2 regions of the Vibrio sp. HB236076 genome follow, and region 2 is predicted to be linked to the other one. Evidence: predicted binding sites of a transcription regulator. Region 2 holds the regulator's gene; the other holds the start of a gene.
What was found. Region 2 encodes MetJ, which represses methionine synthesis genes. Its sites were predicted from a motif close to TTAGACNTNTANANGTCTAA; they were not measured.
Positions count from the first base shown of each region.

Region 1: a site for MetJ is predicted at 3,758-3,777, ahead of metK (methionine adenosyltransferase). Genes of this name have one in related genera too.

Region 1 covers NZ_CP162601.1:2,609,309-2,624,578, reverse strand. The annotation lists gene gshB (glutathione synthase) at 1-119, opposite strand, end outside; gene rsmE (16S rRNA (uracil(1498)-N(3))-methyltransferase) at 132-863, opposite strand; gene AB0763_RS11530 (endonuclease) at 962-1,687, opposite strand; gene AB0763_RS11525 (SprT family zinc-dependent metalloprotease) at 1,758-2,255, opposite strand; gene metK (methionine adenosyltransferase) at 2,530-3,684, opposite strand; gene epd (erythrose-4-phosphate dehydrogenase) at 4,085-5,110, shown strand; gene AB0763_RS11510 (phosphoglycerate kinase) at 5,260-6,423, shown strand; gene fbaA (class II fructose-bisphosphate aldolase) at 6,657-7,733, shown strand; gene mscS (small-conductance mechanosensitive channel MscS) at 7,916-8,773, shown strand; gene AB0763_RS11495 (LysE/ArgO family amino acid transporter) at 8,854-9,480, opposite strand; gene AB0763_RS11490 (LysR family transcriptional regulator ArgP) at 9,578-10,480, shown strand; gene AB0763_RS11485 (SIMPL domain-containing protein) at 10,596-11,288, shown strand; gene serA (phosphoglycerate dehydrogenase) at 11,384-12,613, opposite strand; gene rpiA (ribose-5-phosphate isomerase RpiA) at 12,886-13,542, opposite strand; gene AB0763_RS11470 (5-formyltetrahydrofolate cyclo-ligase) at 13,612-14,205, opposite strand; RNA gene ssrS (6S RNA) at 14,210-14,393, opposite strand; gene AB0763_RS11460 (cell division protein ZapA) at 14,399-14,710, opposite strand; gene AB0763_RS11455 (UPF0149 family protein) at 14,949-15,270, shown strand, end outside.
Region 2 covers NZ_CP162601.1:429,964-445,233, reverse strand. The annotation lists gene AB0763_RS02140 (methyl-accepting chemotaxis protein) at 1-1,746, shown strand, start outside; gene phnD (phosphate/phosphite/phosphonate ABC transporter substrate-binding protein) at 2,032-2,934, shown strand; gene phnC (phosphonate ABC transporter ATP-binding protein) at 3,191-4,051, shown strand; gene phnE (phosphonate ABC transporter, permease protein PhnE) at 4,051-4,839, shown strand; gene phnE (phosphonate ABC transporter, permease protein PhnE) at 4,827-5,651, shown strand; gene AB0763_RS02115 (bifunctional aspartate kinase/homoserine dehydrogenase II) at 5,765-8,173, opposite strand; gene AB0763_RS02110 (O-succinylhomoserine (thiol)-lyase) at 8,170-9,339, opposite strand; gene metJ (met regulon transcriptional regulator MetJ) at 9,629-9,955, shown strand; gene AB0763_RS02100 (malic enzyme-like NAD(P)-binding protein) at 10,218-11,489, opposite strand; gene rpmE (50S ribosomal protein L31) at 11,658-11,876, opposite strand; gene priA (primosomal protein N') at 12,254-14,458, shown strand; gene cytR (DNA-binding transcriptional regulator CytR) at 14,772-15,270, shown strand, end outside.

The sequences.
Region 1 (15,270 bases), 830 kb from region 2:
ATTTGCATGTAATGGATTTGGTAACCACGACGCTGAGCTTCTAACATCATAGCAAAGCTGGTGTCTTTTTTGATAGTTATGGACTCAATAGGATCCATAACAATACCGATTTTAATCATAAAATACTCCTTTTAGCCCAAATCGCCAAAGCGGACTTGTAGGGCTGTGATGGCGGTTAATGCGGCGGTTTCAGTTCTCAATACTCGTGGTCCGAGTAAGGTTTCAGCAAATTGATGATCGCGTGTCATCGTAATTTCTTCTGCCGATAGACCTCCTTCCGGGCCAATCAACAGCCGAATGTGTTGTGATTTTTCAGGTAAGGTGTTGATTGAATATTCCGCTCTGGGGTGCAAATTGAGCTTCAAAGCGGCAGAGGGTTCTTGACACCATTGTTCAAGTGTCATGATCGGCCGAATTTGAGGGATGATATTACGGCCACATTGCTCACAGGCACTAATGGCAATCTTTTGCCACTGAGATAATTTTTTTTCAAAGCGCTTGGCATCCAATTTGACCCCACAGCGTTCTGAAATGAGCGGTGTGATCGTATTAACGCCAAGTTCAACCGACTTTTGAATGGTAAATTCCATTTTGTCACCTCGAGAGATAACTTGTCCGAGGTGCAAGTTGAGCGGTGATTCTATATTGTGATCGAGTCGTTGTTGAACGTCGACACAGGCGCTTTTTTTGGTTACTTCACTCAAAATGGCGGGAAATTGAGCGCCAGAGCCATCAAAAAGTAACACTTCTTGACCCACTTGCATGCGCAGTACCCGGGAGACGTGTCCTGCTGCGTCATCACTTAACACTAAGGTGCCAAGTTGCTCAATCGGTTCGGGGTGATAGATACGCGGGATTCGCATAAGACCGGCTTCCTAAATACATTTAAGTTATTAACATGGATGCATCAATGGCAAAAAACAAGTCTCTTGCCACTGAAAAACTGGCAGTACGGCAGACATTATTCTTGTAACTGCAGACAGGCTTTTTGCACAAATGGGTTGTGGTTGCCTTGTATATCGGCAATTTTTATTTCGCGTTGGCACTCCCATTCGCTAGGGTGATATTGTCTGTTCCAAGCCTGCATTAGCTTACTCTGACTTGACGATAGCTTAAAGCCATAAGTTTGGCTCATGTATAAATACGTCCGAGCTATGGCGCCACGTGAAGATTCTGGTGGCATCACTTTGCGCCCCTTAAAATTGACTTGCATCGTACATTGCCCATAACTGACACCGTCCATGCCATTCCACTGGCTAAAGTTGTAATTCGAACGATCGCCGTTTACTTCACCGATAGCTGGAGTAAGGTTGTGCATATCTGACTCCATCTTCTTAAAATCTTGATCGTAGCGCGCGCAATATTTACGGCCGCCTTTTTGCCAGCATTGTAATTGATGACCAAACTGCCAAGCAGGGACCACGTGCTCCCATTCAATGCGATTGGCGCGCTTGGGTTGCTTACGCACTTGGTAACCACAAGCGGCCAAGTCGGGAATGCCTTTTCGGCCTTGCCATTGAATCGGACAACCACAATAAAAAGAGGTGGTGTGTTGTGGGTAAATTTTAGTCGCGAGTAAACGCTTGGCCGTTGCGAATGAGGCTGGGTGCTCAGCAAGAGCTTGAAAACTCAATCCGGTGCCGAGTACAGCAATGGATGAAAATAGTATCGAGTGGCGCAAAATCATAAAGGTCTCGTTGAGAAAAACTCGTTGGTGAATCAGTGAGTGGTGATGTGTCGTTATCGCTTTATCTCTATCATGTTGGGGTTAAGGGCTGCTGACAATATCGACAATAGTATTGTGCTTGCTGGCGCACGATTTTATTGTGCCTGCGAATGGTCAATTGGTGTGAGCGGCATTGGCAACGATAGTTAAACAGTTTGCCCTGTACGGATTGAACATCGAACTTATGGGTGGTAATGGCGGGAATGCCGAGCACTTTCTCCATCATATATTGCCATTCTGCACCGTGGGGCTTAACGCGACCAAAGCATTGGTAGGTTAGTAAATGGGCAAGCTCATGAGGAATGACTTGCTCGAAATATTCGGTCTGGTTTTCGAGCAATAATATGGGATTGAGGCGGATGATCCCTGGTTGTAACAATGCTTGCCCTGCCGACTTTCCCTTCAAATCAAAATGGATGGGCGGCGGGGAGACCGCTTGCTGAAGTGTTTCACTGGCTTTTCGACACCAAGCTTCAAGGCTGTGTTGTACAGCATCAATCAATGCAGAAGGAAGAGTAGGGACAGTCATAAATACGCTTATACGTGGGTCGCTCTGTTATACCAATCTGTACCAGTATATGGTGAATGATAGCGCAGGAAAAAGTGTCACAACAAGGCAAAAGACAAATCGCAGCAGAGAGTCTACATACCATGTTCTTAACCTTGTGACTGAGTGTTTAATTCACTTGGGGGACCAACTATTTCACTAGATTAGTAGTCTATGTGAATCGATAAGTGACCAACAATAAAAAAGCCCTTACTTCAATGCAAGGGCTTTTTACCGTCTAAATTCGGCTTAAAACTTATTTTAAGTTGGCAAAGTCACGCAATGCTTGCGCTTTGTCAGTGGCTTCCCATGGGAATTCTTCACGGCCAAAGTGACCGTAGGCAGCGGTTTTCTTATAAATAGGCTGCAATAAGTTCAACATCTCTTGCAGGCCATATGGACGAAGGTCAAAGTGATGGCGAACGGCGTCGACAATGACATCTGTTGACACTTTTTCGGTACCGAACGTTTCAACCATGATAGAGGTTGGGTCGGCAACACCAATGGCGTAAGACAACTGAATTTCACAGCGATCCGCAAGGCCAGCGGCAACGATGTTTTTTGCCACGTAACGCGCAGCATAGGCGGCACTGCGGTCTACTTTTGATGGATCTTTACCTGAGAACGCGCCGCCACCGTGACGCGCTGCGCCGCCGTAGGTATCCACAATGATTTTACGACCAGTCAAACCACAGTCGCCCATCGGACCACCGATAACGAAACGGCCTGTTGGGTTAATGAAGTACTTAGTGTCTTTATCTAACCATTCTGCAGGTAACACGGGCTTGATGATTTCTTCCATGACGGCTTCGCGTAGATCGGCCGTGGAGATTGAGTCACTGTGCTGTGTCGATAAAACTACTGCATCGATACCGGCAATAACGCCGTTTTCGTATTTAAAAGTCACTTGAGATTTCGCATCCGGACGCAACCAAGGTAGGGTGCCATTTTTGCGTACTTCTGATTGGCGTTGTACCAAGCGATGAGAATACGTAATCGGGGCGGGCATGAGCACGCTGGTTTCATTGGTCGCATAACCAAACATGATACCTTGGTCACCGGCGCCTTGTTCTTTAGGATCGGCTTTGTCAACACCTTGGTTGATGTCTGGTGACTGCTTGCCAATGGTATTAAGCACAGCACAAGAGTCGGCGTCAAAGCCCATGTCTGAGTGCGTGTAGCCAATATCGCGAACCGTTTGGCGAGTTAACTCTTCAATATCAACCCAAGCAGAGGTGGTTACTTCACCGCCAACCATGACCATACCGGTTTTAACGTAAGTTTCACAGGCTACACGCGCTTTGGGATCTTGTTCAAGAATCGCATCAAGAACCGCATCTGAGATTTGATCTGCAATTTTATCTGGATGACCTTCTGAAACCGATTCAGAAGTAAACAGGTGCTTAGCCATGAGAGCTCCACTTAAATTAATCATGAGGGCGATGGGACGTTACTCAACCATCAATACAAAAGTTTGTAGGTGTTTCTACATCTAGACGGCTATTTTAAATTTCGTTCGCTGAATTACAAGTCTTTTCTTTTTTTGTGCGGAGAAAAAGGGCAAATCGTTTTTACGCATCAAGCTTCGCACTGTGGGGATAAGGAGAAGTGAGACTCATTGGCATTGTTAACATAATAGCTTAGATACTTATTTTAAAAGAAAAAAGTCGTCGTGTTCTCAAACGCTTTTCACTCCATTGTTGGCCAGTGGAACCGCAAGGTGGGGATAACTGGCTTTTCATTCAACAAACTACTGATGCCAACTTAGGGATAGGGTAAACTAAGCGCAATCAGGTGTAGAGGAAAAGATAATGTTAAAAGTGGCGATCAATGGATTTGGCCGTATTGGCCGTAATGTATTGCGGGCGGTCTATGAAAGTGGGTATTCAGAACAAATCCAAGTGGTGGCAGTCAACGAGTTGGCACAACCAGAAGCGATGGCTCACTTGTTACAGTACGACACCAGTCACGGTCGCTTCGGCCTAAAAGTTTCTCACGATCAAGAGCATTTGTATATCGAGCGCCCCGATCAGGGACGAGACGTCATTCGTGTATTGCATCTCGATGAGATCCAACGCTTGCCTTGGCGAGATTTAAACATTGATATTGTCTTAGATTGTACCGGGGTTTACGGCAGTAAAAGCGATGGTTTAGCGCATATTGCCGCGGGGGCTAAAAAGGTTCTCTTTTCTCATCCTGCAGCCCAAGATATTGACAACACAATTATTTTTGGTGTCAATCAAGAAACGTTATTGCCTCAACACACCGTGGTCTCTAATGGATCCTGTACGACAAATTGTATTGTTCCGGTGATCAAGGTACTCGATGAGGCATTTGGCATTGATTCAGGGACGATTACCACAATACACTCGTCAATGAATGACCAGCAAGTGATTGACGCTTATCACACCGATTTGCGACGCACTCGCTCTGCCAGTCAATCTATCATCCCGGTAGACACGAAATTACACAAAGGCATTGAGCGCATTTTCCCCAAGTTTTCAAATAAGTTTGAAGCGATTTCTGTGCGTGTTCCCACGGTGAATGTCACTGCGATGGATCTCAGTGTCACCATCCAGTCAAATGTCACGGTCAATGATGTAAATCAAACCATTATTCAAGCCGCTCAGTGTACACTGCAGGGCATCGTTGATTATACTGAAGCACCGTTAGTTTCGATTGACTTTAATCACGACCCTCATAGTGCTATCGTCGACGGTACTCAGACTCGAGTGAGCAATGGACGCTTGGTCAAGATGTTGGTGTGGTGTGATAATGAGTGGGGGTTTGCTAACCGTATGCTCGACACGGCATTGGTTCTATATCACTGCCGATAATAGTTTTATCAAAAGGGAAATTATTTATTTTCCTTCTTGAAATAAATCGGTAACATCGCCATATCGATAAGCATAACAATTTTTTCACATTGAACAGATTGGCTGTTCAATGCACAAAACTTAATGACTTTAATACGAGAGGACAAACCATGTCTGTAATTAAAATGACTGACCTGGACTTAGCAGGTAAACGCGTATTTATCCGTGCTGATCTAAACGTGCCAGTAAAAGATGGCAAAGTAACTTCTGATGCACGTATTCTCGCATCTCTACCCACCATCAAGCACTGCTTAGCAGCGGGCGCAAAAGTCATGGTTACTTCTCACCTAGGTCGCCCAACTGAAGGTGAATACGCAGACGAGTTCTCTCTTCAACCGGTAGTGAATTACCTCAACGACGCTCTTGAGTGTGATGTAAAACTTGCCAAAGATTACTTAGACGGCCTTGAGCTTAACGCGGGTGAGCTTGTTGTTTTAGAAAACGTTCGCTTCAACAAAGGCGAAAAGAAAAACGAAGAAGCACTTTCTAAACAATACGCGTCATTGTGTGACGTCTTTGTTATGGATGCTTTTGGTACGGCTCACCGTGCTCAAGCCTCTACTCATGGCGTTGGCATGCATGCCCCGATTGCTTGTGCTGGTCCTCTTCTTGCCAACGAACTTGAGGCCCTAGGTAAAGCGATGGATAACCCAGCTCGCCCAATGGTTGCGATCGTTGGTGGTTCTAAAGTGTCTACCAAGTTAACCGTCCTTGAGTCCTTGTCTAAAATTGCCGACCAACTTGTCGTTGGCGGTGGTATCGCAAACACCTTTATTGCTGCAGCAGGCCACAATGTGGGTAAATCACTGTATGAAGCTGACCTTGTCGATACGGCGAAGAAGCTGATGGATGAGTGTGCAATCCCTGTGGCAACCGATGTTGCTTGTGCAAAAGCATTTGATGAAAACGCTGAAGCGGAAATCAAGCACGTCTCTGAAGTTCAAGATGACGATATGATTTTTGACCTTGGCCCAGAATCAACCGCAGCATTGGCTGAAATCTTAAAAGGGGCGAAAACCATTTTGTGGAACGGCCCTGTGGGTGTGTTTGAATTTAAAAACTTTGAAGCTGGAACCAAAGGGATTTCAGAAGCGATCGCTGCTTCAGAAGGTTTCTCTGTCGCTGGCGGTGGCGATACGCTGGCCGCGATTGATCAGTTCGGTATCAAAGCTGATGTATCTTACATCTCTACAGGTGGCGGTGCATTCTTAGAGTTCGTCGAAGGCAAAGCGCTTCCTGCTGTTGAAATGCTAGAAGCACGCGCAAAGGCGTAATGTCACAAAGCGGGTTAAGCCCGCTTTGTTTTTATTGATTAGATTCAATCGAACAAAAGGGCACTGGCGCTAGGTCTGAACCCCTGCCAGTACCCGGTTGCTTTTTGAGAACTTGCTGCAATCCTGAGCGGGTTTTGTTAGAATATCTGCGAAACTCAACTGGGTTGTAAGCCAAGTTAGTACAATTAATCTGTTTTATACATTAAAACAACTGATATATAGGGATCACGTCCATGTCTAAGGTCTTTGACTTCGTAAAACCTGGTGTTATCACTGGTGATGACGTTCAGAAAGTATTTGAAGTTGCAAAAGAAAACAACTTCGCTCTTCCTGCAGTAAACTGTGTAGGTACCGATTCTATCAACGCTGTACTTGAAGCTGCTGCGAAAGTGAAATCTCCGGTTATTGTTCAGTTTTCTAACGGCGGCGCTGCTTTCTTTGCTGGTAAAGGCGTTAAACTTGAAGGCCAAGGTGCACAAATTCTAGGTGCAATCGCTGGTGCTAAGCACGTACACACGGTTGCAGAAGCGTATGGCGTTCCTGTTATTCTTCACACTGACCACGCAGCGAAGAAACTTCTTCCTTGGATTGACGGCCTACTTGACGCAGGTGAAAAGCATTTTGCAGAAACAGGTAAGCCTCTTTTCTCTTCTCACATGATTGACCTATCTGAAGAATCTCTAGAAGAAAACATCGAAATTTCAGCTAAATACCTTGAGCGTATGGCTAAAATGGACATGACTCTAGAAATCGAACTAGGTTGTACTGGTGGCGAAGAAGACGGTGTTGATAACTCTCACATGGATGCTTCTGAGCTGTACACCTCTCCAGAAGACGTTGCTTACGCGTACGAAAAACTAAACGCGATCAGCCCGCGTTTCACTATTGCCGCTTCTTTCGGTAACGTACACGGTGTTTACAAGCCTGGTAACGTGGTATTGACACCAACTATCCTTCGCGATTCACAAGCGTATGTCTCTGAGAAGTTTGGTCTACCAGCAAACTCTTTGAACTTCGTATTCCACGGCGGTTCTGGTTCTTCAGAAGCTGAAATCCAAGAGTCAATCGGTTACGGTGTTATTAAGATGAACATCGATACCGATACACAGTGGGCTACTTGGGATGGTATTCGTCAGTACGAAGCGGACAACCACGACTACCTACAAGGTCAAATTGGTAACCCAACAGGCCCTGATGCGCCAAACAAGAAATACTACGACCCACGCGTTTGGTTGCGCGCAGCACAATCATCAATGGTGACTCGTCTAGAGAAAGCTTTTGCTGATCTTAACGCGGTAGACGTTCTGTAATTTATTTCCAGTAAATTTGCTTAAAATCCCACTTTAGTCATAAAGTGGGATTTTTTTTTGTAAAATGTTGGTGAGATTTTTTAAATCACTAGTTCGATTAGTACTTTACCGTTACTCTAATCATCTTATTTGGCATAAATGGATGTGCCGTGATTGTTTTATATTTTTAGGGGATTACAACTATGGCCGGAGAGTCAATAGACGTTACAAATATCGCCGATCTCGGTGGTGTCAACCAGTGGTTAACCGACAATTCTGATTTGCTGATCCAATATGGCGTCAATATTATTTCAGCAGTTTTGATTTTGTTTATCGGTAATATTATTACTAAAGCGATTGCGGGGAGTTTAGCTAAGCTATTACAGAAGCGCAAAATGGACAAAGCTGTCGTAGAATTCTTACAGGCAATTGTTCGTTACACCTTATTTATCATTGTTTTGATTGCCGCTCTTGGTCGTATTGGCGTACAAACCGCCTCAGTGGTTGCGGTTATCGGTGCGGCGGGTTTAGCCATTGGTTTGGCACTGCAAGGGTCTTTGTCAAACTTCGCGGCGGGTGTCTTGATCGTCAGCTTCCGTCCGTTCAAGTCGGGGGATTATGTTGAAGTCGCTGGTGTTTCAGGCTCGGTTGACTCGATTCAAATTTTCCAAACTTACCTTAAAACACCCGATAATAAACTGGTTGTCGTGCCAAACTCTTCGATTATTGGTGGAGCGATCACCAACTACTCTCGCTTTGATACCCGTCGTATGGATTTGGTCATTGGCGTGTCTTATAAAGCGGATCTGGCCAAGACAAAACAAGTGCTGCAAGATATTGTGGCCAAAGAGGAGCGTTTGCTCAAAGATCCAAAGCCAACCATTGGTGTCCACACGTTAGCAGATTCTTCAGTCAACTTTGTGGTTCGCCCTTGGGTTAAACGCGATGATTATTGGGGCGTTTATTATGACCTGATGCAAGCGATCAAAGAGGGCTTGGATGAAAATGGCATTGAAATTCCATTCCCACAAATGGATGTTCATCTCGACCGACTCGATTAATCGATGTTGAGAAAAGTTATCGAGGCCAATTAGGCCTCGATTTTTTTGTACTTTACGTAAACGTTATGACTAAATTAGCACTAATCGAGACGTTCTAATAAATGTTGTAACAGTGAAAAAGCGATAATAAACATCACCGCAGCGATAAACAGGTCGATGCTTTTTCTGACTTTTGGGCGATTGAGCTTATGAGATAACTTGGCTGCAGCGATGGAGAGCGTAAAAAACCAAGTGAATGACGCTAATATTGTCCCCAAGGCAAAAGATAATCGGTCGTCACCTTCAAACTGCCCCCCAATCGACCCCAATACGACAACCGTATCGAGATAAAGGTGCGGATTAAATACAGTCACTGCGAGTGCTCCAGCAATCACAGTGCGGCGGCTTAAAGCCAATGTATTCGCATTCGACATAGTTTGAGTTGACTTTAGCGCACTTCTTATCGACAGCCCCCCATAAACCAATAAAAATAGGATACCGGCAATGGTTAGGCTATTGAGTAGGATTGGATGACTCGCGATCAAGGCTCCACCTCCAAATATACCAACGGAAATAAAGAACATATCCAGTAAGCTGCAAGTCGTCGCCGTGGTCAGGTGATGTTGTTTTTTTATTCCTTGATTTAAGACGAAGGCATTTTGAGCACCGATGGGTAAAATCATGCTCGCTCCTAGGCCAAAGCCTTGCAATATCAACAATGTATTCATATTTATCTCAATATGGTGTTTACAATTGCTCAAACTATAGCGATCAGGATAATATAAGTGTAATTAATTATTTTAATCTTATATAAGTAGTATTGATATGAGCTGGCGTGGTTTTGATTATAAATGGTTAGAAGCCTTGGACGCTGTGATCACGCAGGGCGGCTTTGATACTGCCGCACAGTTTTTGTGTTTATCACAATCGGCGGTCTCCCAACGTATTAAACAATTGGAATTGTGGCTCTCGCAGCCCGTTGTGGTTCGGACTCAACCACCCGAAGCGACCGCTGCAGGACAGCAATTATTGAGTTTTTATCATCAAGTTGGTTTGCTGGAGCAAGATGTGTTGCCGAATTTAATCGGCATCGAACAGCGCCAAGTGGTCAGCCTGTCGTTGGCAACCAATGCGGATTCTTTGGCGACTTGGTTAATGCCGGCACTGCAACCGATACTATCGGCGGGCAAAGTTGCACTGAATTTATTGGTCAGTGATGAGTCCCATACATTGGAAAAGTTGAGAAGCGGTCAAGTTGCTGGAGCGATCAGTTTGCAATCTGATGCTTTGTCGGGGTGTATTGCGGAATACCTTGGTAAGATGAACTACGTTTGTGTGGCGACCCCAACATTCTTCGAGCAATACTTTTCAGAGGGGCTTAATGCACAAACGGTGATTGAGGCGCCTGCGGTTGTATTTGATCAATATGATCGCTTACATCAAGATTTTCTGAGTTATTATTTTCATACCGATCGTCGCCCATTGGTTGAGCATAAAGTCGCGAGCTCTGAAGCATTTGTGAAGTTAGCGCTTGCCGGTGTTGCTTATTGTTTGATCCCTAAACTGCAAATTGAAACGGAGCTGGCCACCGGTCAATTGGTTGAAATCGACCCCGAGCGCAGATGGCAGAGGAAGTTGTATTGGCATCATTGGCACATGGAAACGCGAGGTCTAAAAGCGATTTCCGTAGCGATTAAGAACCACAGTGCAAAGGTGTTAAGCCAGTAGAGATGGGCTATCGTCAACTTCAGTCAGTTTTTTGTTAGAAATGTAAACTGATGACTCAAGCACAGCTATTTTCTCATATTATCAGTCTATGGAGCGAGGAGTCTGAGTTATGAGAATTCTGTTATTTTTGATTGTGTTTGTGACGTCAAGTGTGTCTTGGCCAAGTTTTTCCCAGGATGTCCCTTTCCCTCATTTGTCGATCAATGGCTACGGTTTAATTAAAGTTGCCCCCGATAGTGCACATTTTCGCGTTCGGGTTGTAGAGTCCACCATGAACGCAGAGCAGGCAAAGCAGGCGGTCGATAACTCAGTCAATACCGTTACCCGTGCCTTGATGAAAGCCGGAATGTCGAGAGCCGACATTAGCAGCTCTAACTTATCGGTGACGCCTCAATATCACTATCCGAAAAGTGGTGAAGCGGAATTAGTTGGCTATCGCGCGACAAGGATAATGACAGTGGAGGTCGCTGAAGTAGATAAATTGGACCAATACCTAAACGTTGCCTTGTCTAACGGGATGAATCAAGTGGATAATGTTCAACTCAAAGTGAAGCGAGAGTCTGAGTTTAGGCAGCAAGCACGAATGTTGGCAATAGAAGATGCTAAAAATCAAGCTGAAGTATTGGCCAAAGGCTTTGGCTATCGACTAGGTGGTGTTTGGGAGATCAACTACCAGCAGCCTAGAAACTTACAACCCATTGTTCAACGCCAGTCAACAGCGCGCTCCTCAGCGGCCCAGTTTAATGATCCGACTATTTCGATTACTGATCAAGTCAGTGTCGTTTTTAAGCTTGAAGCGCCACATTAATCCGTAATGAACCATGACGGTCAATGTTATTAAAAAGCCCCAGTGTTCAAACAACACTGGGGCTTTTCGATTTATGTTAGCGTCCTAAGATGGAATTAGTGAAGGATGCGAGCACGAATCGTACCTTCGATACCTTTTAGCTTTTCAAGTGCTTCTTCTGAACGCTCAGTTTCAACATCGATGACTACATAACCGATATTCGCGTCAGTTTGTAGGTGCTGACCGGCAATGTTAATTTCTTCTTGAGCGAAGATGGTGTTGATTTGAGTCAAAATACCAGGGCGGTTTTTGTGGATGTGCAGCAGACGTGAGCACTGACGCAGTTGTGGCAAAGACACTTCTGGGAAGTTGACACTCGAGAGTGTAGAGCCGTTGTCTGAGTATTTAGCCAGTTTACCTGCTACTTCCAAACCTATGTTTTCCTGCGCTTCTTGCGTTGAACCACCGATATGTGGCGTAAGAATAACATTGTCAAACTTCAACAGTGGTGACTCAAATGGGTCGGCATTGGTTTTAGGTTCAACAGGGAATACGTCGATCGCGGCACCAGCAAGGTGACCGGACTCTAACGCTTGTGCTAGGGCAGGGATATCAACCACGGTACCACGAGCCGCATTGATGAAGATCGAGCCTGGTTTCATTTGAGCGAACTCTTCTGCACCCATCAAGTTCTTTGTTTCTGCGGTTTCAGGTACGTGCAAAGAAATGACATCACACTTGTTGAGTAACTCAGTCATGGTGTTGACTTGCATGGCATTACCAAGTGGGAGTTTGTCTTCTACGTCATAGAAGTAAACATTTAGACCCAAGTTTTCAGCAATAACACTTAATTGAGTACCGATATGGCCGTAACCAATGATACCGAGCGCCTTTCCACGAGCTTCAAAGGAATGATCGGCGCTTTTTTGCCAAATACCGCGATGGGCAAGCGCATTTTTTTCTGGGATACCACGAAGAAGTAGTAAGATTTGACCCAATACCAACTCAGCCACACTACGTGTGTTAGAAAACGGCGCGTTAAATACAGGAATACCACGCTCGGCGGCTGCAGCCAAATCAACTTGGTTGGTGCCGATACAGAAACACCCAATCGCCACGAGCTTTTCAGCGGCATCAATGACTTCTTTTGTCATATTGGTACGTGAGCGGATCCCGATAAAGTGAGCGTCTTTTACCGCTTCGAGTAGCTCAGGCTCAGCCAGTGAACCTTTGTGATATTCAATATTGGTGTAACCGGAAGCTTGAAGTTTTTCCACTGCTGTTGGGTGAACCCCTTCAAGTAATAAGATTTTTATTTTATCTTTTTCCAGCGAATATTGTGCCATTGTCCTCGTCCTTAAAAATAGAAATTGTTTTGTTTAGCGCCAATTGAGTAAAAACGGCTTAAAATGAGGCTTTTGGGCGAAAAAAGCGTTAAGCAAACGTTTTCCTTGTGCGTCTCGTCATCAATAAAATAACAAAAAAATGTGATTTGAGTAAGAAAATTTAGCGCTAAAGGCCAATTTTCTTCATTATTTTGTCACGTAAAATCACCTTGATTTGTCTTAGGTACGTTGCATCTTGTAACTTCCTAAGACAAAACAATGATAAAGGTGCGCTATTGTTCCACTCGGGGTCCCTGTGGTGTACCTGTGATCACAATGTCGGCACCTCGTTGAGCAAATAGTCCAACAGTGACCACGCCTGCAATGGCATTGATTTGGCTTTCTAATTGCTTCGGTGAGTCAATTGATAATCCGTGTACGTCTAATATTTGGTTACCGTTGTCGGTAATAACGCCTTGGCGATATTTTGGCTGGCCGCCGAGTTCAACCAAGCAGCGCGCCACGTATTCTCTCGCCATGGGGATGACTTCGACAGGGAGAGGAAATTGGCCGAGCACGTCCACCGCTTTTGTATCATCGACAATACAAATGAATTGCTTGGCAATCGCGGCAACGATTTTCTCTCGGGTTAGTGCTGCGCCACCGCCTTTTATCATTTCTTTTTGCGGATTTATTTCATCGGCGCCGTCGACACAAACCGCGAGCTCGGTGACGTCATTGGCATCAAAAACGGTAATGCCCAGAGCCTGTAAGCGCTCAGTGGATGCTGATGAGCTTGATACTGCCCCTTTAATTTGCTCCTTTATACTGCCCAGAGCGTCGATAAAGTGATTGACGGTTGAGCCACTCCCTACACCAACAACGGTATTTGGGGTCACAAATTCAAGTGCTGCCCAACCAGCGGCTTTTTTCATTTCATCTTGAGTCATGAGCTTGCTTCTTCCTTTCTAAAACAGCAAATCAAATAGAGAGAGTATTGTGCAAGCGATTATAGCGACTTATTGGTTTATTTCCCATTGCCAGATTTGGCTAGGCGTCACGATCTTAGGCAAAGGCACATCCCAAGCCTCGGTCGGCAGCGTCTCGACCCATTGATTATCGTGTGCAATACCTAGTGGCTTGGGACCTAAGCCTTGGTGAAACCAAGGAGCAAGCGTGCGGTCATAATAGCCCCCACCCATGCCGAGGCGTTGGCCTTTATCGTCAAAAGCCACTAACGGTGTACAAATGACGTCGAGGTATTTGATAGGACAAATATCATTTTTGGCTAACTTCGGTTCTAGAATACCATAACGATTAGCAACCATACGACTATCAGGACGGTAGTGTAGAAAAAGCAGTTGACCTTTTGAGAAGGGGTGAATCACAGGTAAAAAGAGGTTTTTACCCTGTTGCCATAACCATTCAATTAAAGGTCTGGTCTCTAATTCGCCATCAACGGATAAATAAAGAGCGATATTTTGATGTTGGAATTCCTCTACGCGCTGACATTGTGTCACGAGTTGTCTGGCTGCGTCTTGTTGCTCTTGTGATGATAACTGCGCGCGACGTGCGCGAATGATTTGACGTATCGATTGACGTGTATTTTGCATGAGAGGATACCCCAGAGTGCCGTTGAGGATCGTGGCCCTTGAACCAGCTGGTTCAAGGCGGATCAGCAGTGATTACCGTAGGCTTCTCAGTTCGAGCTGAGCTTGCTCAATAGTAACCAAATACTAACCCTTGTGTATTGCTTATCGGCTCAGGGACTTAAACCCAATCACAAACACCCCAGGGTAAATTCGGTTATTTTTGCTGTCCATGCCCTGTCTTTGACAGGCTACTATCCAATAAAAGTGTTAGCTTTTCAATGCGTTGAGCTAATACTTGTTGTTCTTGCGATGCTTCTTTGTCTTTGCTGCGCAACTCGTAAACGGCGTTTAGAGCGGCAATCGTTAGAAGCTGTAACTCATTAGTCACCTTACTACGATCAGACATTTGTTTCAAACGAGAATCTAAATCTTGCGCTGCACTTTTCAATGAAGCTTCTTGTCCTTCTGGACAGTTTACTCGGGTAATTTTACCTAAAATTTCAATGTCTACCGCGTGGTTACTCATGTAGAAAACTCTTCAATGCGCATTGGATGACAAACCGTACTTGGCTGTCACGAAAACTATAGGGACTTGAGTACAAATATTCAAGCTTTTCTCTTTAAGGTCAATCGTCAAATGTACCAATGAGTTAGTAAATGTGCAATTTGTTTGAAATCTCGGCAGTATTCTTAACTCGATCGATTTCGTCTCGTCCTCGACAATGGTAATATTTGATTCTATTTACCGACAAAGAAAATCGATTATGACTACAAAGACTTTGCCTGATTACGATGGTTTGAACATGACATTGCGCCGAGCGAGTCTCGCGGTCACTGGCGCCGAGCTTCACGGTATGCTGATGGGCTTCGTCGTGGGTGGGATCACCCCACAAGATAACGCTTGGCAGCCAGTCTTGTTTGACTACACCAATGAGGGAATGGGCTGGCCATCTGATGCGCTGGCTCAGGCTGCAACTATGATGGAAGTGATTGTTCAAGAGCTTAAAGCCGACGAGTTTAGTGTGTCTTTGTGTTTGCCGGCCGATGATGAGAAAACGGCATTATCGCAACGCGCCGAAGCCTTAG
Region 2 (15,270 bases):
AACGCCAATATTCAAAACTCGATGCAAGAGCGTTTTTCGGCTTTTCGCAGCATGCTCGCTGGGGTGAACATTACGACCGCCGACATTGAAGGCGACAGCTTATCCGGTTATGCCGTCAGTCAACTGGAGCTGTTAAAAAAGATCCAGGCAGGGTTTATCGAGGATGCCTTTGTGATGAATAAGCGCGGCGAACTCTATAACAGCGCCGGGATCAAAATGGACTTTAACCTCAAAGACAACGGTGATGATTATTATCGCGCCTTGTTTGAACGCGGTGAAACCTTTGCCGTTTCCGAACCTTTTGAATCGGCCATCACCGGCAAACAAATTATCGTTATGACGTATAAGCTCAACGATAACGTGGCCTCGTTAACGTCTATCTATCTCGATTCCCTGCTGACGGAGTTGGTGATCCGCGACGATTTGTTCTTGTTTACTCATCAAGGCACCGTGCTGATCGCGCCCTATGAAGACTACCTCGGCAAAAACATATATGAGTTGCGGCCTAAGTATCGCGACTTTAATGCCCAACAGCCAGAGATGAGCTACCAAGCCGAGGTAGAAGGCCAATCCATTGCCTTCACCTCGTTTTGGAGCCCAGTGCCGATCAACAACTGGCAATTTGTGACTTTCGTCAAAAACAGTTACATCAATCAAGGGGCCAATCAACAGCTCAAAATCAGCCTGCTGCTCGGGGTGGTCAGTTTATTGATCGCGATTGGGGCACTGCTTTTGATTGTCCAGCGTCAGGTGCTCAAACCGGTCGGCGGCACACCTGAAGAGATAGAGAAAATCATGCGCACCATGGCCAGCGGCGACTTTCGGATCGATTTGGTTGAAACCGGTAAAGAAACGGGGATTTATCACTCGCTAATTTTGTTGACCAAAGAACTCAAATCCCTGATTTCCAATAGCCATACCCTGTCGGAAAGCGTGTCGTCGGCCTCAGAGCAACTCAATGTGATCATGAGCCAGAGCAAAGACAATGCCCAAGCCGAATTTTCGCAGATGGAGCAAATTTCCACCGCCATTAACGAGCTGTCGTCGACCTCGCAAGAAGTCAGTGAAAAAGCCACCATGGCGGAACACGAAGCGCGCACCGCCCTAGACAGTGTTCAAGAGGGACAGTTAACCCTAGAGCAAAATATTCAGTTGACGGACAGCATCAATCGCTCTGTTACCGACAATGCCGTAATTGTCGATGAATTGCGTCAGTTCTCCATCGAGATTGATTCGGTGACGGAAGTCATCAACTCGATTTCAGAACAAACCAACTTATTGGCCTTGAACGCCGCCATTGAAGCCGCTCGCGCCGGTGAGCACGGCCGTGGCTTTGCGGTGGTCGCCGATGAAGTGCGCAGCCTCGCGTCCAAGACCTTAGAATCGACCGTCAGCATTCAGCAAATTATCGAAAAGCTGCAATCGCAATCGAACAAAGCGCAATCAAACATGACCGAAAGCGTCGATTTAATTGCTCAGTCGGTGGAATTGGCCGACAAGGTTAAAGCCTCGTTTGAAAACATCGCTCATGCGGTAGATTCGATTTCTGAGATCAACACCTTAGTGGCTACCGCCTCCACTGAGCAATTTAGTGTTACGGAAGACATTTCGAAAAACACCACCATGGCGTTTGATTTGGTCCAACAAAACGTCGCCGGGGTCGAAGAGACGCTGCAAGCGTCCAATGCTTTATCTAAACTGGCCGAGAAACAAAAACACGATTTGAGTTTCTTTAAGATTTCTTGACACCTCAGCGACAAACAAAGCGCCCCTAACAGCCTCAGAACCCCAACCTGGGGCTGTCATCGGACGCAGAGCCTTTAACCTGAATGGGGTTTGCCATTCAGGTTTTTTTTGTTCTGCTCTGGCTAGATTCTGCTGCCACATTCATTCAGTGTCATAAAAGTCACTTCAATTGGTCACTTTTTTGTCATTTTCCACTGCTATAAATGGGCCAACATTTATTAGGGAGCATGATCCATGAAAGGTTTATCTATCGTCGCAACTTTGGTTGCCTCTTCACTTTTATCAATGAATATGGCGCAAGCGGAAACATTCCAACTCGACAGCCGCTACCAAGACAACGACCACGACATGGTCGCTGATATTCCGACCGATGAAGATAAACTCATCGACCCAAGCACCTTAATTTTCGCCTACACGCCAGTAGAAGACCCAGCAGTGTATGCTGATGTCTGGTCTGAGTTTCTTGCTCACATGGAAGAGGTCACCGGTAAAAAAGTGAAATTTTTCCCTGTGCAATCTAACGCGGCACAAATCGAGGCCATGCGTGCCGGTCGCCTACACGTGGCAGGCTTTAATACCGGCTCTAACCCATTAGCGGTCGCTTGTGCTGGCTTTAGACCCTTCACCATGATGGCGGCAAAAGACGGCTCGTTTGGTTACGAAATGGAAATCATCACCTACCCAGGCTCTGGCATTAATACCCCAGCAGACCTCAAAGGCAAGAAGCTCGCCTTTACGTCGCAAACCTCAAACTCGGGTTTTAAAGCTCCTTCGGCCATTTTAAAAGCCGATTTTGACTTGGTCCCAGGTCGTGATTTTGAAGCGGCGTTTTCCGGCAAACACGACAACTCGATTCTCGGCGTGGCCAATAAAGATTACCCAGCCGCCGCGGTGGCCAACTCGGTCATTCACCGCATGGTGGCACGTGACGTGATCAAAGCTGACCAAGTTCAGTCAATTTACAAATCACAAACCTTCCCAACCACCGGCTACGGCGTGGCTTACAACCTCAAGCCTGAGTTGCAAGAGAAGATCAAACAAGCCTTCTTTACCTTTAACTGGGAAGGCAGCAAATTACAGCAAGAGTTCAAGAAAGAAGGTCAGTTTTTACCCATTACCTTTAAAGAACAATGGGCTGTCATTCGCAAAATCGATGCCGCCAACGGTGTCTCGTACACCTGTAAATAAGGCCTAACCGGGCTCAATCGCGTATTGTGGCCCGGTGAGACTTTCAGAGGTGAGGCACGCGTCTCACCTCTGATATCAAATGCGTTCACTCCCATCGTCCTGTTGACATCATGCAACACCGTATTGGCGGCTTTGCCATTCCCAATCTTGGGCTGTCACTCTTTGCTTTTGCCACCTACGTCGCTAACGGTAAAACGGTTGCGGAAAACCATTTGATTGATCACTCATTCACACCATCACTGTTAGGATTTTCCCCGTGTTAAACATCACCAATCTCAAGAAGCGCTACAAAACCGGCCCTTGGGTACTGAAAAACATCAACGTTGAAGTACAACAAGGCGAGATTGTCGGCCTTATTGGTCCAAGTGGCGCCGGCAAGTCGACACTCATTCGCTGTATTAACCGTTTAATTGACCCCAGTGAAGGCAGTATCGTGCTCAATGGTGCCGATTTAGCCTCGCTCAACAGCCAACAAATTCGCGCTCAGCGTCGTCACATTGGCATGATTTTCCAAGAGTATGCCCTAGTAGAAAGACTGAGCGTGATGGAGAACGTCTTGTCTGGCCGTTTGGGATACTTGCCTTTTTGGCGTTCTTTCTTGCGCCGTTACCCACAACAAGACATTGACAATGCGTTTGAATATTTAGACCGCGTCGGTTTGATTGACCATGCCAACAAACGCGCCGATGAGCTTTCTGGCGGCCAGCGTCAGCGCGTTGGGATCGCCCGCGCCTTGGCTCAAGATCCTCAGTTATTGCTGGTCGATGAGCCGACCGCGAGTCTCGATCCCAAAACCTCACGCCAAATCATGCGTTTAATCCAATCTTTGTGTCGCGAAAAAGGCTTGCCTGCAATCATTAATATCCACGATGTGCCTCTGGCGATGCAATTTATGGATCGCATTATCGGTTTACAAGGCGGCGAGATTGTCTTTGACGGCGCGCCAAATGCGTTGACAGAAGACGTGTTAAGCCGCATCTACGGCGATGAAAATTGGCATGGGGTTAAAAACGATGCCACCGAGCAAGAGGACACAGAGCAAGAGAACACGCCTTCTGCCGCCCCCAACGTCTCGACACTTGATACCACGGCGAAACCAGAAGAGGTAAGGGTCTGATGCGTACTTGGCAACGTCCTCATTATTTGGTCCCAGACAAGCGCTGGCGATTGGCGCTGTGGGCACTCTTTGCTCTCTACTTGATTGTCGGGCTGAGCAGTATCGAGGTCAACTGGGCGCGAGTCTACGAGGGAATGGAGCGCGGTTCGCGGTTCTTACAAGGCTTTTTGTACCCCGACTTTAGCCGACGCGCTACCGATATTTACGCGGGAATTTTAGAAAGCTTGACCATGACCGTCACCTCAACAGTGGCCGGTATCTTGCTGTCGATTCCGTTTGGATTGGGCGCCGCTCGCAATATTTCGACCCGACCAATCTATCTTTTTTGTCGCGCTTTTATCGCCGTGTCTCGCTCGATGCAGGAAGTGATCGTCGCCATCTTTTTGGTCGCCCTGTTTGGCTTTGGCGCGTTTGCCGGCTTTTTAACCCTCACTTACGCCACCATTGGTTTTTTGGGTAAGTTGCTGGCCGAAGAAATTGAAGGCATCGACAAAAAGCAGCTCGAAGCCATCCGCGCCACAGGAGCTTCGTGGCTTCAGTGTTTCCATATGGCAATTTGGCCGCAGGTGATGCCGCGTATGATCGGCTTGTCCTTCTATCGCTTTGACATCAACTTTCGCGAATCGGCCGTGATTGGCATTGTCGGCGCAGGCGGCATCGGCGCCACGTTAAATACCGCCATTGACCGCTATGAGTACGACTCCGCTGGCGCAATTTTACTTTTGATCATACTCATTGTTATGGCGTGTGAATACCTATCGGGATGGATTAGAAAATGGGTCAGTTAGACAACCGCTTTGAAGCACAACACAAGATCTGGCAGGGGCGAACTTCTCGCCACACTTGGCTGGTTTGGGGAGGCTGGTTCGCCCTAATGTTACTGACCAGTTATTGCTGGGTGGTGATGAATGAAGAGACCATTTGGTACTTTATTTACGATGCGCCGCAGCAAGCTTCTGATTTGATTGATCGCATGTTCCCGCCGGCATGGCCTTATATCCACCAGCTTTACCAGGCGCTTTGGGACACGTTAAACATTGCCACATTAGGCACCTTACTCGGCGTGATATTGGCGTTTCCCGTGGCGTTTTTGGCCGCGCGTAATACCACCCCGTCACTGCTGTTTGTTCGCCCGATTGCGCTGTTTATTATCGCCGCGTCTCGTTCGATCAACTCCTTGATTTGGGCCTTGTTGTTGGTGGCGATTTTAGGGCCGGGTATTTTGGCCGGTGTGATTGCCATTGCCTTGCGCTCGATTGGTTTTGTCGCCAAATTGCTCTATGAAAGCATCGAAGAAATCAACACCACCAGCGTCGAAGCGATTCAGGCCACCGGTGCCTCGCGTTTTCAGGTTATCGATTACGCCATCATTCCGCAGATTTTACCGGCTTTTTTCAGCATTGCGATTTTCCGTTGGGACATCAATATTCGCGAGTCGACCATTTTGGGCTTAGTCGGTGCTGGTGGGATTGGCTTGTTCTTGTCATCGTCGTTAAACGTGCTCGCCTGGCCGCAGGTCACCTTGATCATCCTTGTCATTTTGGCCACCGTGGTGGTGTCGGAGTCTCTGTCTGCTAAGGTGCGCGATTTGCTCATCTAGCCACGAGGAGAGGTCACGCCGTAGGTGATGCCTCTTACCCCTCTTATAAAAAATGGCCCATATCACTTTTTGGTGATGGGCCATTTTTTGATTCGCTTTCTTGACTGAGAGAATTACAGCAAACTCGCCAAGCGATTGAGATCAGACTGAATCGCCCCGGCAGTGACTAAGCGGCCCGCGCCAGGCCCGCGAATCACCAGCGGGTTGTCTTTATACCACTGGCTTTCAATGGCAAAAATATTATCACAAGGCAACAAGTTAGCCAGAGGATCGTCACTTGCCAAAGCTTCGACGCCGACGGTGGCTTGGCCGTCTTTGTTGAGCCGCGCCACATAGCGCAATACGCAGTCATCGCGCTTGGCTTGTTCGAGCTTCTCTTCAAGTAACGCGTTTAGCGCTTCGGGATGATCAAAAAACGCATCGACAGAGACGTGATTGAGCGCGTCAGGCACTAAAGATTCGACTTTGACTTGCTCGGGTTCGATGGCCATCCCGGCTTCGCGAGCTAAGATCACCAGTTTGCGCATCACATCCGAGCCGTCGAGATCGTGACGAGGATCAGGCTCGGTCAAACCTTGTTGCCAAGCCAGATCGACCAATTCGCTAAACGGTACACTGCCGTCAAACTGCTGAAACAACCAAGATAAAGTACCGGAAAAAATCCCCGACAGGCCAATGAGTTGATCGCCGCTTTCTTTGAGATCACGCACCGTGTGGTTAATCGGCAATCCCGCGCCCACCGTGGCGTTGTAAAACCAATGACGGCCAATTTTCTCGAACGCATCTTGCACTCGGTAGTAGTCTTCACTGCAAGCCGAGCCGGCGACTTTATTGGCCGAGATGAGGTGTAACCCCTGCTCGGCAAACTCGACATAGCGTTCCGACAAGGCTTGGCTGGCCGTGACATCAATGACCACAGCTTCGTCGTACTCCGACAAACTGCCCAGCTGTGACACCCAGTCGCCTTGCTGATGCGATACCGCGTGTTGCGAGAACTCCGCGATGGCTGAACTCGAGTCCAACCCTTTGGCATCAAACCAGTAACGCTGACTGTCGGCGATCATCACCAATTCAAAATCAATCCCGTAACGCTTATTGAGTTCGCCCTGCTGCTCGGCAAACAGCGACAGCCAACTCGAACCGATATTACCTTTGCCACACAAGGCGATCGCCACGCGTTTGTGGGCCGAAAACAAGTGGCGATGCAAGCCGATCACTAACTGAGACACCGGGGTTTTTCTCAGTACCGCCACCAAGCTCAGCGCCGATTCTGACTCGCTGATAAACTCCACCGGCGCGTGTTTCAATTGCTGAAAAAACGCGTGACTGTGATACGGGTTTTTGGTGACCCCTGCCCCGACGGCCGCGACGAGTGAAAAGCCTTCTTTGAGCTTGATTTCCGCTTCAACGGCATTTTCTTGCAGTACACTCATCGCCCCAACGGCAATTTCTGGCGTGTAGGCCAAGCGCAGGCATTGCTGATCGGCTTGCCATTCGTAGGTCAATGGCTCAAGTTGCGCACGGCGCAGTGGCTTTAAGGCCACATCGGGGTCGACACTGCTGTCGCGATTGGCAAAGCGCAGCTGAATGATCCACACATCGTCAAGGGAAGAGACTATTTTCGCTCCGCGTCCCGAGGCCAATACTCGCTCAATGCGCGTTGAGCCGGCTTCGGCCTGGTAACTGCAGCGCAAATTGAGATCCATCGCACTTTGCGCCACCGGTTGTAACGTGCGGCTGTGTAACACCGGAGCCGCCAAACGCGCCAGTTCACTGGCTTCGTCTAGGCGCAACAAGGGCAGTAGACAGGCATCATCAACAATGCGTGGGTCAGCGCTGTATACCCCGGCCACATCACTCCAGATAGTGACCGTGTGTGCCTCGCACATCGCGCCAATCACAGTGGCAGAATAATCGGAGCCATTGCGGCCAAGCAGCACGGTTTCCCCTTGCTGGTTTTGCGCCATAAAGCCCGTGATCACAATGCGTTCGTCGTCATAACCGTCGAGCAAGGTGTTGAGAAGCGGTTGAGAAAGGGCCTGTTGAACCTCGGGCTGGGCACTGCGCTCAGCGCGCAAGAACGCCCGGGAGTCAAGCATGGCCGCCGGCAAGTTGGCTTCGCTAAGCAACGCCGACAACAAACGCGCAGACCACACTTCGCCAAAGCCTTGAGCATGGGCCTTTTGCGCCGCACTCAGCGGGGCTTGATAACGCTCTAACACCTCAAGGTCTTGATACAACAGCGCCAATAATGTTTGCGCCACATCGCCGCTCAGCAGGTGTTCGATCAACTCGGTATGCCATTGGCGTATCGCTAATAACGCTTCGTGCGCTAACCGGCCGTCGCTTTCTAGGCCTTGTAAAAAGCCAATTAAGTGGTTGGTGGTTTTCCCCGCGGCGGAGACCACGATCAGATCCCCGGCTTGTGAATAGTCCGCCAACAGTTTAACCACGCGTTGAAAACACTCCGGGTCGGCTAAACTGCTGCCGCCAAATTTGTGTAATTGACGCGCCGGGATCATGCTTGTCCTTCCTGGGCTTGGCCAAAGGCTTGCTCGAGATCGTCAATCAGATCTTGTGGGTCTTCCAACCCGACAGAAAGGCGTAACAACATTTGTGATACCCCGGCTTGTGCTAAAGCTTCTTCGCCCATGGCGCGGTGCGTCATCGAGGCAGGGTGGCAGATCAAGCTCTCGACCCCGCCGAGCGATTCCGCCAAGGAAAATAGCTTGAGTGAGGTGACAAAGCGCTTGAGCTGTTCAAATTCGCCGTTGAATTCAAAGCTCAACATACAGCCAAAGCCGCTCTGTTGCGCTTTGGCAATCTCGTGGCCTGGGTGCTCTGGCAAACTGGGGTGATACACGACTTTGACCAAGTCCTGGCGCTGTAAATAAGCGAGAATTTGCTGCGCGCCACTTTCGTGCGCTTTCATTCTCACGCCCAGAGTTCGCAGGCCTCGCAGGGTTAAATAGCTGTCAAATGGCGTTCCGGTCGCCCCGATGCAATTGCCCCACCACGCCAGTTGTTCAGCGTGCTCTTGCTGCGCTGAAATCACCACGCCGCCGATCACATCGGAGTGGCCGTTTAAATACTTGGTGGTGGAGTGAATGACAAAATCCGCCCCTAAGGTCAATGGCTTTTGAAAGACGGGGCTCAAGAAGGTGTTATCCACCGCCACTAAAGCGCCAACCGCTTTGGCTTGTTGACAAATCGCGGCGATGTCAACCACGCGCACTAAGGGGTTAGACGGGGTTTCGAGCAAAATGAGTTTCGGTTTTTTGGCCAAGGCTTGTGCCATCGCTTGTTGATCGGTTTGATCGACAAACTCGACGTTAAAATCGCCTTTTTGCGCACGGGTGTTGAACAAACGATACGTCCCACCATAGCAATCGTGAGGGGCAATAATGGTATCTTCAGGACCGATAAACGCCGATACCCACAAGTTGAGTGCCGATGTGCCGCAGTTGGTCACCACCGCCCCCGCCCCTTCTTCTAGCTCGTATAAGGTTTGCTCTAACAGGCCTCGGTTCGGGTTGCCAGAGCGGGTATAGTCGTATTTAGGCACTTCCCCAAACGCGGGAAAACCATAGTTGGTCGACAAGTAAATCGGTGGTACAACGGCGTGATATTGGCTATCGGACTCGATGCCGGTACGTACAGCAATCGTGGTGGGTTTGCGCTGGCTCATCTGTGTATTCCTTAACATTCTGCTCGCGATGAATGAATTCTACGCTATCTCAAAGGTAGGCACTTCATCAAGCGTTCAATGGTGATTGAGCTCACTTTACTGACTGAAACACGGGACGTCAACACTTCTAGACGTCTATATGTCTTTGCTTATGGCAGTAAATCCCGCTAAAATCACCAAAACCGTACCTTTTGGTTATCGTCGCGGGGGTCAGCTTGGCCAGCCTTTGTGCCATAACCACAAAAAGGTAAATTAAATCAAAATTTTATAAAAAAGGTAAAGGTGTGCAATGGCAAAGTGGAATGGCGATTACTTAAGCCCTTATGCAGAGCATGGCAAAAAAAATGAGCAAGTGAAAAAAATTACAGTATCCATTCCTCTTAAGGTACTTAAGATTTTGACCGATGAAAGAACGCGTCGCCAAATTAATAATTTGCGCCACGCCACCAACAGTGAATTGCTGTGTGAAGCCTTTTTGCACGCCTATACCGGCCAACCTTTGCCCACCGATGAAGATTTGCGCAAGGACAAACCCGACGACATCCCCGCAGAAGCCAAGGCATTAATGACGGCGATGGGGATTGAATTTGAAAGTTTTGACGATCAATCAGACTAACGGTCACCGCTGACTAAGCCGTTTGAAAAAAATGTAAATTAACGTAAAAAATTGACTCAAGCTTAGCGTTTTCGGCTATTTTATTGACGACCTTAATAACTAGGCAAGCTCGCCCCTTGAGATTTTTTGCCTGGCAGACAATGTCGCCATACCCTGCGATCCCCCATTGTCTGTATAAGAGAGCAGAGCCTTGTGGCTCTGCTTTTTTTTTCGCGTAATACGGCTTTTTTCACTGACTGGGTGGCAAAGCCACGCCACGTGTTCACCTTGAGCCCATGGACACGTCTTTGCCGTCATCTCTTTCTTTTCCCTCGGCCTTGCCCGCCACGCCAGAATCAATGGCGGCCTGAGCCACGGCGTTTGCCACCCGCGCCAATAAGCGCTGGTCAAAGGGCTTGGGCAAAATATAGTCTGGGCCAAACTCCAGCGAGGTGACCCCTGCTGCTTGGCACACCTTGTCTGGCACCGTCTCTTTGGCCAATTGCCGAATGGCGTCGACGGCGGCCAATTTCATCGCTTTGTTGATCACCCGAGCGCGCACCTGTAAAGCGCCGCGAAAAATGAATGGAAAGCACAACACATTGTTCACTTGGTTGGGGTAATCACTGCGCCCGGTGCCGACAATGGCATCGGGCCTGGTATCTCTGACCGCTTCTGGGGTAATTTCTGGGTCGGGGTTGGAACAAGCAAATACCAATGGGCGCGGGGCCATGGTCGCCAGTTGCTCACAGGACAACACGTTGGGCCCCGATAGCCCGACAAAAACATCGGCGCCGGCGATAGCGTCAGTCAGGGTGCGCCGCTTTGTCTCGCGGGCAAACGCTTGTTTGTAGACCGTGAGATCGTCGCGCTGGCGATGGATCACGCCTTGTCGGTCGAGCATGAGCAGGTTATCGGCTTTGGCCCCGCAATCGATCAGCAAATTCATACACGCCATGGCCGCCGCGCCTGCGCCAACGCACACAATCGAGCAATCGCCTATCGCTTTACCTTGCAGTTCTAAGCCATTGAGGATCCCCGCGGCAGTCACGATCGCGGTGCCGTGTTGATCATCGTGAAAAACGGGGATCGAACAACGCTCAATCAAACGCCGCTCAATCTCAAAGCACTCTGGCGCCTTGATGTCTTCTAGGTTGATACCGCCAAACGTATCGGCAATATTGGCAACGGTATCGACAAATTGCTCGACGTTTTGCTGATTGACTTCAATGTCGATGGCATCGATACCGGCAAAGCGCTTAAACAGCAATGCTTTCCCTTCCATAACCGGTTTCGCGGCTAACGGCCCCAAGTTCCCCAACCCCAAGATCGCACTGCCATTGGTGATCACCGCGACGAGATTGCCTTTGCCGGTGTAGTGATAGGCAGCGTCAGCACAACGGGCAATTTCGCGTACCGGCGCCGCCACGCCAGGGCTGTAGGCCAAGGCTAAATCGTCACTGGTGTCTGCCGCTTTCGTAAGGCGGATCTCAATTTTTCCTGGGGTGGGGTGAGCGTGATAATGCAGCGCTTTTTGGTCTTGGTTGTCGGTCATCGTGGATCTCTTTACTCATCATCGAAAGGTCATTGTAGAGGCAAAAAAGACAACGAGGCGGGGGTGAGATCAAGGAAGTGTAGGATAGTAAAAAAAGAAAGGCGTTAAGATCAAAAAAGACGCCCATTGAGCGTCTTTTTATGACTAGTCAAAAACCGTCTCGAGGACTTATTTTTTGCTAGATAGCGCACCGAAACGCTTGTTGAAGCGATCTACACGGCCGCCAGTATCAACGATACGTTGCTTACCAGTGTAGAATGGGTGACATTTGTCACAAACGTCTAGGTGGATAGATTCTTTGTTTAGAGTTGTGTTGAACTCAAAAGTGTTGCCGCAAGAACAAGTTGCAGAAACTGCTTTGTATTCTGGATGGATGCCAGTTTTCATGGGATAACCTCAATAGTAGGCCGTGTCGCTATACGAATCTTTGCCGTACACCACACGTAGTCAAAAAAGAATAGTCACAGAAGGAAACGCTCCTGTGAGGCGCGGTATAGTAATGAATCCTACCCGGTTAATCAACCTATAACGCCACTTTTATGCTATTTTTTTGAGCACCTTTTCCTGGCCATAACTCAATACGGCTGTCGCTGCCCTAGCCTTGCCCCATCGCGAGCTGCAGAGTCGAATCGCAATGCGTCGGCAGCCTAGAGGCCGCCATCGCCAAGAGCGTCACTTGCAACGCGACAACAAGCTGACGAAGCTCGAATTTTTATTGCGCTTCGATTAGACTAAACGGCGCTGCCCCAATCCGATAGGACCTAATGAGACCGAGTATTGCCAAGGTCGCGCTGCCTGTGCCGCTCGACAAACAATTTGATTATATCATTCCCAACTCGCTGTTTCCGATCATCGGTGGGCGCGTCAGTGTGCCTTTTGGTCGTCAAACTTTAGTCGGCGTGGTGACCGCGCTCAGTGATCAATCCGATTACCCGCGCGAACAACTCAAGTCACTCAAAAACGTCCTCGACCAGCAGCCGTTGTGGGAGGCGCCGTTGTATAAGTTGTTGGTTTGGTGTAGCCAGTATTATCAATACCCTTTAGGCGAAACCTTAGCCAATGCCCTGCCCAGTGCCCTGCGAAAAGGCAAGCCCGCGCAGCACGCCGCGCGCCAGATGTGGCATCTAACCGAGCTTGGCAAGCAGCAATCGATGCAGTCAATGGGCCGAGCGGTCAAACAAGCAAAAGTATTGCATTTACTCGCTCATGGTCCGCTTGAGCATCAGGCCATGATCGATGCCGATATCAGCCGCAGTGTGCTCAATGCCCTCTGTGACAAAGGCTGGATTCGCGCGGTGTTAGAGTCGGTGAGTGTTGCGCCTTGGCCCAGTGAGATCGAAACCGACCAAGACAAACCCAAACTCAACCAAGAGCAGGCCATCGCCATTGCCGCGGTGAACAGTGAATCTCACTTTGCCTGCTATTTACTCGATGGCGTGACCGGTTCAGGCAAGACGGAAGTGTACCTCAATATGATCGCCGCGGTGCTTGAGCGCGGTAAGCAAGCGCTGGTTTTAGTGCCGGAGATCGGCCTCACTCCGCAGACCATTCAACGCTTTGCCCGTCGTTTTCGCGTGCCGATTTCCGTTATTCACTCCAACCTGAACGACAGCGAACGCCTCAATGCGTGGCTAGACGCCAAAAGCGGGCGCAGTGGTATCGTGATCGGCACGCGCTCGGCACTGATGACGCCGTTTGCCGATCTGGGTATTATCATTGTCGACGAAGAGCACGATGCCTCCTACAAACAGCAAGATTCACTGCGCTACCACGCCCGAGATGTCGCGGTAATGCGTGCCAACCACCTCGACATTCCTGTGGTCTTGGGCTCGGCAACGCCGTCTTTTGAAACCTTACACAATGCGCATCAGGGCAAATATCGTCATTTACACCTGACCGAGAGAGCCGGTGTGGCCGTCGCGCCCAAAAGCACCATACTCGATATCAAGGGCTTGTATCTAGACAGCGGCTTATCGGCACCTTTAATCGCCCAAATGCGTCGTCATTTAGAGGCCGGCAATCAGGTCATGCTGTTTCTCAACCGGCGCGGTTTTTCTCCGGCCTTAATGTGCCATGAGTGTGGCTGGTTGGCCGAGTGTCAACGCTGTGATGCCTATTACACGTTTCACCAGCACGATCGCGAATTGCGCTGTCATCACTGCGGCTCGAGCAAGCCGGTTTTGCATCAGTGCCAAAGCTGTGGTTCCACTCAGATGATCAGTGTCGGGGTCGGTACCGAACAATTAGAGCAGCAATTGCAGCAGCATTTTCCTCAATACCAAGCGATTCGCATCGATCGCGATAGCACCCGGCGCAAAGGCAGTCTCGAAAGCTCACTCACCGCGATTCGTCAGGGCAAGTATCAAATTTTGATCGGCACACAAATGCTTGCCAAGGGCCATCACTTTCCCGATGTGACGTTAGTGGCACTGCTCGATGTCGACGGCGCGCTTTACAGTAGTGATTTTCGCGCCTCAGAACGCTTTGCCCAATTGTTTGTCCAGGTTTCAGGGCGAGCGGGGCGAGCCAGTAAACCCGGAGAAGTCATACTGCAAACCCATCACCCCGAGCACCCTTTGTTGCTGTCGCTCATCCATCGAGATTACGGCCACTTTGCCAACAATGCGCTGCGCGAGCGGCAATTGGCTCAGTTACCGCCCTTTTCTTTTTTGGCGCTGTTTAAAGCCGAATCGAATCACAATGAAGAAGTTGAGTTGTTTTTAAGGCAAGTGCGTGCCACGCTCGAAGCGCACCCTTTGTGTCAGCAACACGCCATCGAGATCCTCGGGCCGGCCCCCTCGCCCATCGCCAAACGAGCGGGGAAGTTTCGCTGGCAATTGTTGGTACAAGCCCCGAGTCGTCCGGCCCTTCATCAGTTACTTTTTGGTTCAAAAACCGTGATTGCAACCTTGCCAAACAGCAAAAAAGTTCGCTGGCACATCGACATAGAGCCGCAAGATTTAAGCTAGTCGCGGGCTTTTTACTGGAAAAATGAGACTTTGAGCAAAGTTTTGCCATGTGATATTGCAGTGATGACACAAATCTCAAACAAACCCATACCAAAGCCAATCATTTGTCTTTATTATGCAACTGTTATGTAATGGTAATGGCCGAGTTAAGGCTTGCCACAGCATTAGGCGAAAAGGACATTCGCTTGCCCCTCACGTTCAAGCCAATGTCCTTTCAATTCAAAAGACAAAGTGGTGAAAAGTATCACGCCACACTTTCGATCATGTCGAATGGACAAGTGCCGACAATCAATCCAGAGAGGTAAGTAGCGATATGGCAACGATGAAAGATGTTGCAAGGTTAGCCGGCGTATCAACGGCAACGGTTTCTCGGGCCATCATGACCCCGGAAAAGGTCTCCCCTGCCACCCGTAGTCGCGTCGAGGCCGCCGTGACAGAGTCAGGCTATACGCCTCACATCCAAATGTCTCGCAGCCTCAAGCGCAGTGAGTCAAAAACCATTGTCGCCATTGTCCCTGATATTAGTGATATGTACTTTGCCGATTTGATTCGCGGCGTTGAAGAAACCGCACATGCCAATGGCTACCTGTTGTTGGTCGGCGACAGCCACTCCCAAGACTACCGCGAAGAAACCTTTGTCAATATGGCTTATCGCAAACAAGCCGATGGACTCATTTTGCTTGGTACGGACTTGCCCTTTGGCATCAGTAAAGCAGAGCAGCGCTTTTTGCCCCCGCTGGTCATGGCTTGTGAGTATTCCCACGAGCTCGACTTGCCCACCGTGCATATCGACAATTTAACCGCAGCCTTTG